Regions from separate parts of the Micromonospora sp. CA-248212 genome, predicted to be linked through region 2. Evidence: riboswitches for the same ligand, from Rfam matches in the RefSeq annotation. Region 2 holds a riboswitch; the other holds the start of a gene.
The links. A riboswitch is a leader RNA that binds a small molecule or an ion and turns the genes downstream of it on or off. The one in region 2 is predicted to bind S-adenosylmethionine.
Positions count from the first base shown of each region.

Region 1: another riboswitch for S-adenosylmethionine. It lies ahead of ACQP03_RS11375 (ABC transporter substrate-binding protein); the one in region 2 lies ahead of thrC (threonine synthase).

Region 1 is NZ_CP192023.1:2,323,092-2,328,470, reverse strand. It holds gene ACQP03_RS11380 (amino acid transporter) at 1-1,684, shown strand, start outside; SAM riboswitch class IV at 1,771-1,882, shown strand; gene ACQP03_RS11375 (ABC transporter substrate-binding protein) at 2,200-3,039, shown strand; gene ACQP03_RS11370 (amino acid ABC transporter permease) at 3,085-3,858, shown strand; gene ACQP03_RS11365 (amino acid ABC transporter ATP-binding protein) at 3,855-4,589, shown strand; gene ACQP03_RS11360 (hypothetical protein) at 4,599-5,379, opposite strand, start outside.
Region 2 is NZ_CP192023.1:6,757,060-6,762,438, reverse strand. It holds gene ACQP03_RS31820 (DoxX family protein) at 110-553, shown strand; gene ACQP03_RS31815 (ArsR/SmtB family transcription factor) at 662-967, opposite strand; gene ACQP03_RS31810 (DMT family transporter) at 1,059-2,027, shown strand; SAM riboswitch class I at 2,095-2,230, shown strand; gene thrC (threonine synthase) at 2,241-3,527, shown strand; gene ACQP03_RS31800 (GNAT family N-acetyltransferase) at 3,764-4,783, shown strand; gene paaN (phenylacetic acid degradation protein PaaN) at 4,834-5,379, shown strand, end outside.

The DNA of each region.
Region 1 (5,379 bases), 2.8 Mb from region 2:
GCCCGTCTACCGGCGGGTGGCGGTGGAGAGCCCGCACGGCGAGGGTTCGATCGCGATGCTCGTACGCCTGCTCAGCTACTGGCCGGGCAAGCTGTTCGTGCTGGTGCTGCTGGGCTTCGCGGCCACCGACTTCATCATCACCATCACCCTGTCCGCGGCCGACGCGACCGCCCACCTCGACGAGAACCCGTTCCTGCCCAGCGGCCTCAAGGGTCACGAGGTGGTCATCACGCTGCTGCTGGTGGCGCTGCTCGGCGCGGTGTTCCTCAAGGGGTTCGGCGAGGCCATCGGGATCGCCGTCGTCCTGGTCGCGGTCTACCTGACGCTGAATGCGGTGGTGATCGCCGACGCGCTGTGGCGGGTGGTGAGCCACCCGAGCGCGGTCGGGGACTGGACGAACGCCCTGACCACCGGACACGGGGATCCCCTGCTGGTGGTCGGGCTGTCCCTGCTCGTGTTCCCGAAGCTGGCGCTGGGTCTGTCCGGTTTCGAGACCGGGGTGGCGGTGATGCCGCACATCCGAGGGGACCGCCAAGACTCGGAGGACCGGCCGTTGGGCCGCATCCGGGGCGCGCGGCGGCTGCTCACCACGGCCGCCGCGACGATGAGCGTCTTCCTGATCACCAGCAGCGTGACCACCACCGTGCTGATCCCGCCCGAGGCCTTCCGGCCGGGCGGGGCCGCCAACGGCCGGGCACTGGCCTACCTGGCCCACCAGCATCTCGGCGGGGTGTTCGGCACCGTCTACGACCTCTCCACCATCGCGATCCTCTGGTTCGCGGGGGCGTCCGCGATGGCCGGGCTGCTGAACCTCGTACCCCGGTATCTGCCCCGCTACGGCATGGCGCCGACGTGGGCTCGCGCGGTCCGGCCGCTGGTCCTGGTGTTCACCGGCGTGGCGTTCCTCATCACGATCATTTTCTCCGCCAGCGTCGACGCGCAGGGCGGCGCGTACGCCACCGGGGTTCTGGTGTTGATCACCTCGGCGGCGACGGCCGTGACGCTCGCGGCGCGGCGGCGGCGTCAGCGCGGTCGCGCGGTCGCGTTCGGGGTCATCACGGTGGCGTTCGTCTACACCACCGTGGCGAACGTGGCAGAGCGGCCCGACGGCGTGAAGATCGCCGCCTGCTTCATCGGCGCGATGATCCTGGTGTCGGCGCTGTCGCGGGTGTCGCGGGCGTTCGAGCTGCGGGTCGACCGCGTCCAGCTCGACGAGCTGGCGAGCGCGATGATCGACGAGCGCTCCGGACGTCGCATCCGCCTGGTCGCGCACGAGCCGGAGCGCCGCGACCTCGCGGAGTACCGCGACAAGCTGGCCCAGACCATGGCGGACAACGACTTCCCCGACGACAGCGACGTGATCTTCGTCGAGGTCCGGGTCACCGATCCGTCGGACTTCGAGACGGGGTTGCTGGTACGCGGCAGCGTGGCGCACGACCGTTTCCCGGTGCTCAGCCTGGCCAGCTCCTCGGTGCCCAACGCGCTGGCCGCGCTGCTGTTGGAGATCCGCGACCGCAGCACGCGCCGCCCCCACATCTACTTCGAGTGGACCGAGGGCGGCCCGGCCCGCAACGTGCTGCGTTACCTGGCGTTCGGGCAGGGCGAGATCGTCTCGGTCACCCGGGAGATCCTGCGCCGCCAGGAGCCGGACCGGACGCGCCGGCCCCACGTGCACGCCGGCTGACCGGCTCGCCGAGCGCGGGTCGCGGCCGGTGAGGGTGGTCATATCGGCTGGACGACCGACCGGTGGCTGCTGCTAGCCTCGGCGCAGGTCATGAGTGCCAGCGCGAAGCCCCGGCTCGCTGGCCGGCAACCCTCCTCCGCGGTGGGGTGCCCCGGGTGAAGACCAGGCACCGGCGGGACGTCGGTGCAAGCGTGGCCTGGCACCCAGGTCAGCACCAAGACCCGGGAGACCGCATGCACATCCTCAGCCCCACGCCACCGGCCAGCCGCCGTACGCCGGCCCTGACCCGGCGCCGCCACGTGGACCTGATGCGAATGCGCAGCGCGGCGTGTACCGCCGCCTAAAGCGCTAACCCCTCCCCACCCCGCCTCACCCTTCTTCGCGTCGATCATGAAGTTGTTGCCCGCCTGACCGGCGTGTCGCGGCAATAACTTCATGGTCGACGGGATCGACGCATCCCTTTGGAGTTAGTTATGCGTATTTCTTCTCGTTTTGTTGCTGTTGGGGTTTCTTTGTTGACCGTTGGTTTGCTGGGTGCCTGCTCTGACGGGGGTGACTCTTCGGCGGGTGGCGGCGGGAACCCGTACGGTCTGGCGCAGCCGGGTGTGCTGCGGGCCGGCACGCTGACCGACGCCCCGCCCAACGTGTACCTCAAGGACGGCAAGTTCACCGGCTTCGACAACGACCTGCTGACCGCCGTGGCCGGCAAGCTCGGCCTGAAGGTGGAGTTCGTCGGCACCGACTTCTCCGCGCTGCTCTCCCAGGTCAACAACCACAAGTTCGACGTCGGAAGCTCCTCGATCACCATCACGGAGGCGCGCAAGAAGACCGTCGACTTCGGCAACGGGTACGACTTCGGCTACTTCGGGCTGGACGTGCCGGCCGGCTCGCCGATCAAGGGATTCGACCAGCTCACCGGCGAGCGTGTCGTGGTGGTGCAGGGCACCGTCCAGGACGACTACGCCACCGGCAAGCAGCTCGACCCGGTCCGCGTGCCGGACTACAACGGCGCGATCAACCAGCTCAAGGCGGGCACGGCCGACGCCTGGATCGCACCGGCCGAGATCGGCGAGAAGTCCGCCGCCGACAGCAACGGCAAGATCACCGTGGCGGCCAAGCAGCTCAGCCCGGCGCCGACCGCGTACGCCGTCGCCAAGGGCAGCGACAAGCTGCGCGAGGCGCTGAACAAGGCCCTCGACGAGGTCATCGCCGACGGCACCTGGAGCCGGTTGCAGGCGCAGTACTACCCGGGCCGGCCGATCCCGGCGGACTTCAAGCCGGGCAGCGGCAAGGCGACAGCCCCGTCCGCGTCCGGGTCGGCGCAACCGTCGGCGTCCGCGTCGGCCGCCTCCTGAGCGGCCGGCGGTGACGAGCGAGCAGGGCGGCAGGAGAGGCGAACGATGGATCCGTTGAGCACCCTCTGGGAAACGTTCTTCGACGTCGACGCGATGCGCGAGGCGTTGCCCGAGATGCTGACCGTCGGGCTGCCCAACACGCTGATCCTGGCGGTCTCCGCCGCCCTGCTCGGCACGGTGCTGGGTCTGCTGCTGGCCGTGGCCGGCATCTCCCGCAGTCGGTGGCTACGCTGGCCGGCGCGCGTCTACACGGACGTGTTCCGAGGGCTGCCGGCCGCGGCGACGATCCTGCTGATCGGCGTCGGGTTGGCGCCGCTGGGCATGCGGGTCTGGGGACCGGAACCGTACCCGCTGGGCATCCTCGCGCTGTCGCTGATCGCCGCCGCGTACATCGGGGAGATCTTCCGCTCCGGCATCCAGTCGGTGGAGGCCGCCCAACTGGAGGGCGCCCGGGCGCTCGGCTTCTCCTGGGCCGACGCGATGCGGCTGGTGATCATCCCGCAGGGCATCCGGCGGGTGCTGCCCGCCTGGGTCAACCAGCTCATCGCGCTGATCAAGGACTCCAGTCTGGTGTACTTCCTCGGCCTGGTGGCCAGCCAGCGCGAGCTGTTCCGGATCGGGCAGGACTACGCGGCCACCACCGGGAACGAATCCGCGCTGCTGCTGGCGGGCCTGTTCTACCTGGCGTTGACCGTCCCGCTGACCCACCTCGTCAACTGGATCGACCGGCGGCTGCGCCACGGCCGCCCGGCCACCGCGCCGGACGACGAGGACGACGACACGGCGCTGCCCGCCACGACGCAGGGAGACCGGCGATGACCACGACCTCGGTGAGCGTGCAGGCGCGCGACGTCCACCTGGCCTTCGGGCCGAACCGCGTGCTGCGCGGCGTCGACCTGACCGTGCCCCGCGGCGCGACGGCCTGCGTGATCGGACCGTCCGGTTCGGGCAAGTCCACCCTGCTGCGTACGCTCAACCGCCTCATCGAACCCGACCGCGGCGACGTGCTGCTGGACGGACGCAGCGTGCTGCGGGACGACCCGGACGCGCTACGCCAGCGGGTCGGCATGGTGTTCCAGCAGTTCAACCTCTTTCCGCACCTGAGCGTGCTGCGCAACGTCACGCTGGCGCTGCGCCGACTGCGCAAGCTCGGCCAGGACGAGGCGGTCCAGGTCGCCCGCGCGCAGTTGGAGCTGGTGGGGCTCGCCGGCAAGGCCGACGCCCGGCCCGCGCAGCTCTCCGGCGGTCAGCAGCAGCGGGTGGCGATCGCCCGGGCGCTGGCGCTGCGACCCGAGGTGATGCTCTTCGACGAGGCCACCTCGGCGCTCGACCCGGAGCTGGTCAAGGGGGTCCTCGGGGTGATGGCCGACCTGTCCGCCGCCGGAATGACCATGGTGGTGGTCACCCACGAGATGGGCTTCGCCCGGCAGGTCGCCGACACCGTGGCCTTCATGGACCGGGGCGTGGTGCTGGAGGCCGGCCCGCCGGAGCGGATCTTCGAGGGGGCCGAGCATCCCCGGCTGCGAAGCTTCCTCGCCCAGGTGCTCTGAGGAGACCGCTCAGCCAGCCTGGTGGCGCAGGTGCGCGGCGAACGCCTGCAGGTCGCCGAGCAGTTCCAGGATGGCGTTGCGGTAGGCCACCGACGCCCACAGGTGCAGCTCCTCGTCGTCCAGCCCGCCGAACGCGAGCGACAGCGCCTTGCGGCGACGTCGGTCGAGCACCTTGTGCGGGCGCGCGAGCAGGTCACCCTCGCGCCGCAACGCCTGGAGGTAGGCGGCCACCGCCTCCTGGTAGTGCCGCCCGGCGACCCGTTCCAGCAGGGTGAACTCGAAGACGTTCAACGCCGCCTCGGAATCCCAGTACGCGCTGTCGCGCACCGGCGCGCTCGCCACGTGCCGGCCCATGGCGTGCCGGGCCTCGTAGAGCAGCAGCACACCCCGGCCGGTGGTGCTCAGCGGCCGGCGCGGCGTCGGCAGCCGCAGCGTCCGCACCGGCGCGGCGGCGGTCAGGTCCACCGCACCTGCGTACGTCGGCAGGCGCTGCGTCGTCGACGCCGGCTCGGGCAGCAGGCAGGCCAGCTCCTGGTAGGGCACCGGGCCGCCGGAGGGCAGGGCGCGTACGGTCGCCTCGTGCAGCTCGCCGAGCGGCCGGTCGTCCGGGGGACGCCCCGGCGGCAGCGTGAGCACGAGGCCGTTGGCGCCGGGCACGGGCACAGCCAGCACGCAGGAGTTACGCAGGAACGCCCAGGTCGCCGCCGCTTCGCGGATACCACTCGCCACGGCCTGCGCGTCCGCCCGCCAGTCCTGGGCGATCCGTAGCCGCCGCGCCAGGTCGGCGGTG
Region 2 (5,379 bases):
CGCTTCAGGTTCTTCCGCCGGGGATTTTCCCACTAGCAAGGAATTTATTAACATCGATGGCTTGAGGCCCCACCATGGAAGAGGTCTGTTCCCTTCGATGGAGGTCTCCATGAACGTCTCTCGGCTCGGCGGGCCGACCCTGTCCCTCTTCCGCATCGTGATCGGCCTGCTGTTCACCCTGCACGGCCTCGCGTCGGTCTTCGGGTTGTTCGGCGGCAACTCGACGACCGGCAAGGCCATACCGCTCGGCACCTGGCCGGGCTGGTGGGCCGCCCTGATCCAGCTCATCTGCGGCGCGCTGGTGCTGGTCGGACTCTTCGCCCGACCCGCCGCGCTGCTCGCGTCCGGCTCGATGGCGTACGCCTACTTCGTCGTGCACCAGCCGGACGACCTGCTGCCGCTGCGCAACGGCGGTGAGCTGGCAGCCCTCTTCTGCTGGTCGTTCCTGCTGGTCGCGACGCTCGGCGCGGGCCCGTGGGCGCTCGACTCGGTGCTCTTCAAGCGGCGTGCCGAGGTGCCGTCGATGGCCGAGCCCAGCCCGGTCAACGCCTGACCGACCCGTAACGCGCGTCGCCGGAGCCTCGGCGTGTCGGCTCCGGCGACGCGTGCGCGGACGGGTCAGCCAAAGGGCGTGGACAGGTCAGTCAAGGGCGTGGACGGGTCAGGCCGCAGGGCGGGGAGTGAGGACCGCGTCCAGGAGGCCGGGGTAGAGCTTGTCCACCTCGTCGCGGCGCAGCCGGACCAGGCGGCTCGTGCCGGCGGCCCGGGTACGCGTCAGGCCGGCCTCGCGCAGCACCTTCAGATGGTGGCTCCGGGTCGCCTTCGAGACGCCGAAGTCGAAGCTGCCGCAGGCCGCCTCGCCGCCCTCGGCGAGCGCCCGGACGATCTGCAACCGCACGTCATCGGCGAGCGCGGCCAGTACGGCGGTGACCGGTACGGCGGTCAGGTCGGGTTCGTGCAGCTCCATGTGACCAGCCTAACCCTTGTTCGACAACGATCGAACAACACCCTAAGGTCGGTGTTGTTGGTTCGAAGATACTCGAACATTGGAGCTGACGATGCGATCCCGCGCCGCCGCCTACCCGCTGCTCGCCGCGCTCGCCTGGGGTGCGATGTTCCCGATCCTGGCCACCGCGCTGGCGAGGGTCGACCCGCTCAACCTGACCACCGCCCGCTATCTGTTCGCCGCCGTCATCCTGGTCGGCATCCTGCTGTTCCGCGAGGGGTCTGCCGCGCTGCGCCTCGGCGGTCGGGGAGTCGAGGTGGTGGTGCTGGGTGTCGTCGGCTTCGCCGGCTTCAACCTGCTCACCAACCTGGCCCTCGAACACGCGGCCCCGCAGCAGATCTCCCTGTTCGTGGCGACCACCCCGATCATCACCCAACTGGTCCGGTGGGCCCGGGACGGCGTACGGCCGAAGCCTGCCCTGCTGACCCTCTCCCTGGTGGCGCTCCTCGGCGTCGGCCTGGTGATCACCCGCGGAAGCCTGGCCGGGCTCGGCCAGTTCGGTCTCGGCGGCCTCATGATGATCGGCGCGGTGCTCGGCTGGGCCATCTACACCCACGGCGCGACCCGGTTCGGCGCGTGGTCACCGCTGCGCTTCACCACGCTGACCGCGCTCGCCGGCACGGCCGCCATGGTGGTCGCGAGCATCGGCGCCGACGCCGTCGGGTGGCAGCACGCGCCGGCCGCCGCCGACCTGGTGGCGGTCACCCCCCAACTGGCGTACGCGGTGCTCGTCGCCGCCGTCGTCGCGGTGCTGGCCTGGAACACCGGCGTGCAGCGGCTGGGCGCGGCCAACGCCGCCCTGTTCATGAACCTCGTCCCGGTGACCACGTTCGTCGTGCAGATCGCCCGTGGCTACCGGCCGGAGGGGGTCGAACTGGTCGGCGCGGCGATCACCATCGCCGCCCTGGTCGCCGCGAACCTCGCGGCGCGCACCCGCACCCGGCCCTCGTCGTCGCCCCGGTCGACGGCGGTCACCGATCCCGTCGCGGTAGTCGACCCGGTGGCGGTGGCGGCCCGCTGACCCACTGGCTGGGATGCCCGGTGGAGGCGCCGGGCAACGTTGCCTAGACTTGACGGCACAACTACATACCTCATCCAGAGGGGCTGAGGGATACGGCCCGACGACGCCCCGGCAACCACCCCGCGCGCTCACCGCTGAGCGACCCGCGGGGCAGGTGCCAATTCCGTCCCCGCCGCACCGTGCGATGCGGGGAAAGATGAGAGGACTCTCGACATGACGTCGACGCTCGCCGCCTCCGGCATCGACACCTCCGCCAGCCCCGCCCGCGCCCTCGTCTGCCGCGCCTGTTCGGCCCGCTACCCGCTCGCCGCCCAGCACGCCTGTTACGAGTGTTTCGGTCCGCTGGAAGTCGACTACGACACCGCGGCCCTCGCCACGGTCACCCGCGAGCAGATCGAGGCCGGCCCGGACAACATCTGGCGGTACGCCGCGCTGCTGCCCGCCGGGCAGGACCCGGCCACCCGGGTCACCCTCGACCCGGGGCTGACCCCGCTGGTGGCGGCCCCGCACCTCGCCGCCGAGCTGGGCATCACCGCGCCGCTCTGGGTCAAGGACGACAGCGCCAACCCGACCCACTCGTTCAAGGACCGGGTCGTCTCGGTGGCGCTGACCGCCGCGAAGGCGCTCGGGTTCACCCGGTTCGCCTGCGCCTCCACCGGCAACCTGGCCAACTCGGTGGCCGCGCACGCCGCCCGCGCCGGCGTGCCCTCGATCGTCTTCATCCCCAGCGACCTGGAGCAGGGCAAGGTCATCACCACCGCTGTGTACGGCGGCGAACTGGTCGCCATCGACGGCTCGTACGACGACGTCAACCGGCTCTGCGGCGAGCTGGTGGAGACCGACGAGTTCGAGGACACGGCGTTCGTCAACGTGAACGTCCGGCCGTACTACGCGGAAGGCTCCAAGACCCTCGGGTACGAGGTGGCCGAGCAGCTCGGCTGGCGGATCCCCGCCCAGGTGGTCATCCCGATGGCCAGCGGCGAGCTGCTCACCAAGATTGACAAGGCCTTCTCCGAGCTGGTCGAGATCGGCCTGGTCGAGGCCCCGGCGGGCGGCTGGAAGGTGTTCGGGGCGCAGTCGGCCGGCTGCAACCCGATCGCGACGGCCCTGCACGCCGACACCGACACGATCATCCCGGTCAAGCCCACCGGCATCGCCAAGTCGCTCAACATCGGCGACCCGGCCGCCGGCCTCTACGCCCTGGAGGCGGTGCGCCGCACCGGCGGGTGGATGGAGTACGCCGACGACGACGAGATCCGCGCCGGCATCCGCGACCTGGCCCGTACCACCGGGGTGTTCGCCGAGACGGCGGGCGGCGTCACCGCGGCGGTGCTGCGCAAGCTGGTCGAGTCCGGCCGGCTCGACCCCACGGCGGAGACGGTCATCTTCAACACCGGCGAAGGACTGAAGACGATCGACGCGGTGGCCGCCCAGGTCGGCCCGACCCACCAGATCAAGCCGTCCCTGCGTGCCGCCCGCGACGCCGGCCTGCTCGGCTGAATCCACCGGGTGACTGGATTTTCGCTGTGAGTGTGGAAAACCCGCCGCGCAGGACTTGACGGCAGGAACCGGACGGCGCAAGATGCTCCGTGCGGGAGGGCATTTCGCCGAAGACTTTTGAAGTTCTTGCGACCCAACGCCGGAGGCGTTGTGCGAGTGTCCCTCCCGACCACGTCCGACAGGGCCAGCGAAAATTCGCTGGCCCTGTCGCTTTTGCACCTGCCAGGCTCGCCCACATGAGCATCACGATCGCGCCGTTCGACGGCACCGACCGGACCGCGGTCGACGAGGCGTACCGGATCGGAGCGGCGGCCACCGAGGCCGACCTGCCCGACTTCCCGCCGTCCTGCCGGCAACGCTTCGACGCCCAATTTCACACCCCGATGCCCGGCACCCGCTCCCTCTGGGCGCTGGCCCGGCTGGACGGGGTGCCCGCCGGTTACCTTCAGCTCGACCTGCCGCAGCTCGACAACACCGACAACGCCACCGCCGAGCTGACGGTCCGTCCGGACCTGCGTCGCCGGGGCGTCGGCCGGGCCCTGCACGAGTACGGGGTACGCCTGCTCCGCGAGCACGACCGCAAACGGGTAGTCGTGATGGCTGTCGCCGCGCTGCCCGGCGGTCCGGCCCGACCGGCGGCGGGCGCGGCGTTCGCCACCGCGATGGGCGCGCACTCCGCGCTGGCCGAGGTGCGCCGCCGGCTGGCCATCGCCGACATCGACCGGGTCGCGCTGCGAGCGGCCCTGGCCGAGGCCCAGCCCCGCGCCGAGGGCTACCGGTCCGTCTCCTGGCAGGGCACCACCCCGCCGGAGTACCTGGCGGACATCGCCTACCTGGACGGCCGGCTCATGACGGACGCGCCCATGGGCGACGTGCAGTGGGAACCCGAGCAGGTCGACGCCGAGCGCATCCGGGGCAACGAACGCGCCCTGGACGCCCGGGGTCGGCGGCGCTACCACCTCGCGATGCGACACGAGGCGTCCGGCCGGCTGGTCGCCTGGACCCTGCTCGACGTGGGCGCCTCCGTCGACTGGCACGCGTACCAGCAGATCACCCTCGTCGACCCGGCCCACCGTGGTCACCGGCTGGGCCTCATCGCCAAGGCCGAGAACCTGCACCACCTGCTCACCCACGAGCCCGCCGTACGCGTCATCGACACCTGGAACGCGGCGAGCAACAGCTACATGGTGGCGATCAACGAGCAGCTCGGGTTCCACCCGGTGGACGCCTGGGACAACTGGCAGCTCACTCTCTGACGGGTATCCGCCGCTACTGCTCGCGGACCTTGCTCAGGCATGATGGCGGCATGACGGAGACCCCGCATCCCCTGTACGACAGGCACGCCGACACCCTCAACCGTGCGCTGACCGCGATCACGGAGCGGGGCTACTGGTCCGCCTATCCCGAGTCCCCCAGCCCCCGGGTGTACGGCGAGACCGCCGCCGCCGACGGCAAGGCCGCCTTCGAGGCGTACCTCGGTGCTGACTTTCCCCTCGACCAGCCCGCCGCTGGCGAGCGGATCGCCACCGAGACGAGCCCGTTCGGCGTCGACCTGGCGGTGCGGTACCCGCACGCCGGCACCGACGAGTTGGTCGCCGCCGCGTCCGCCGCGCTGCCGGCCTGGCGCGACGCCGGCCCGCAGGCCCGGGTGGGCGTCTGCCTGGAGATCCTCGACCGGCTGCACAAGCACATCTTCGAGCTGGCCAACGCGGTGCAGTTCACCAGCGGGCAGGCGTTCGTGATGGCCTTCCAGGCCGGTGGCGCGCACGCGCTGGACCGGGCGCTGGAGGCGCTGGCGTACGCGTACGCCGAGATGACCCGGCACCCGGGCACGGCCGGCTGGGAGAAGGCC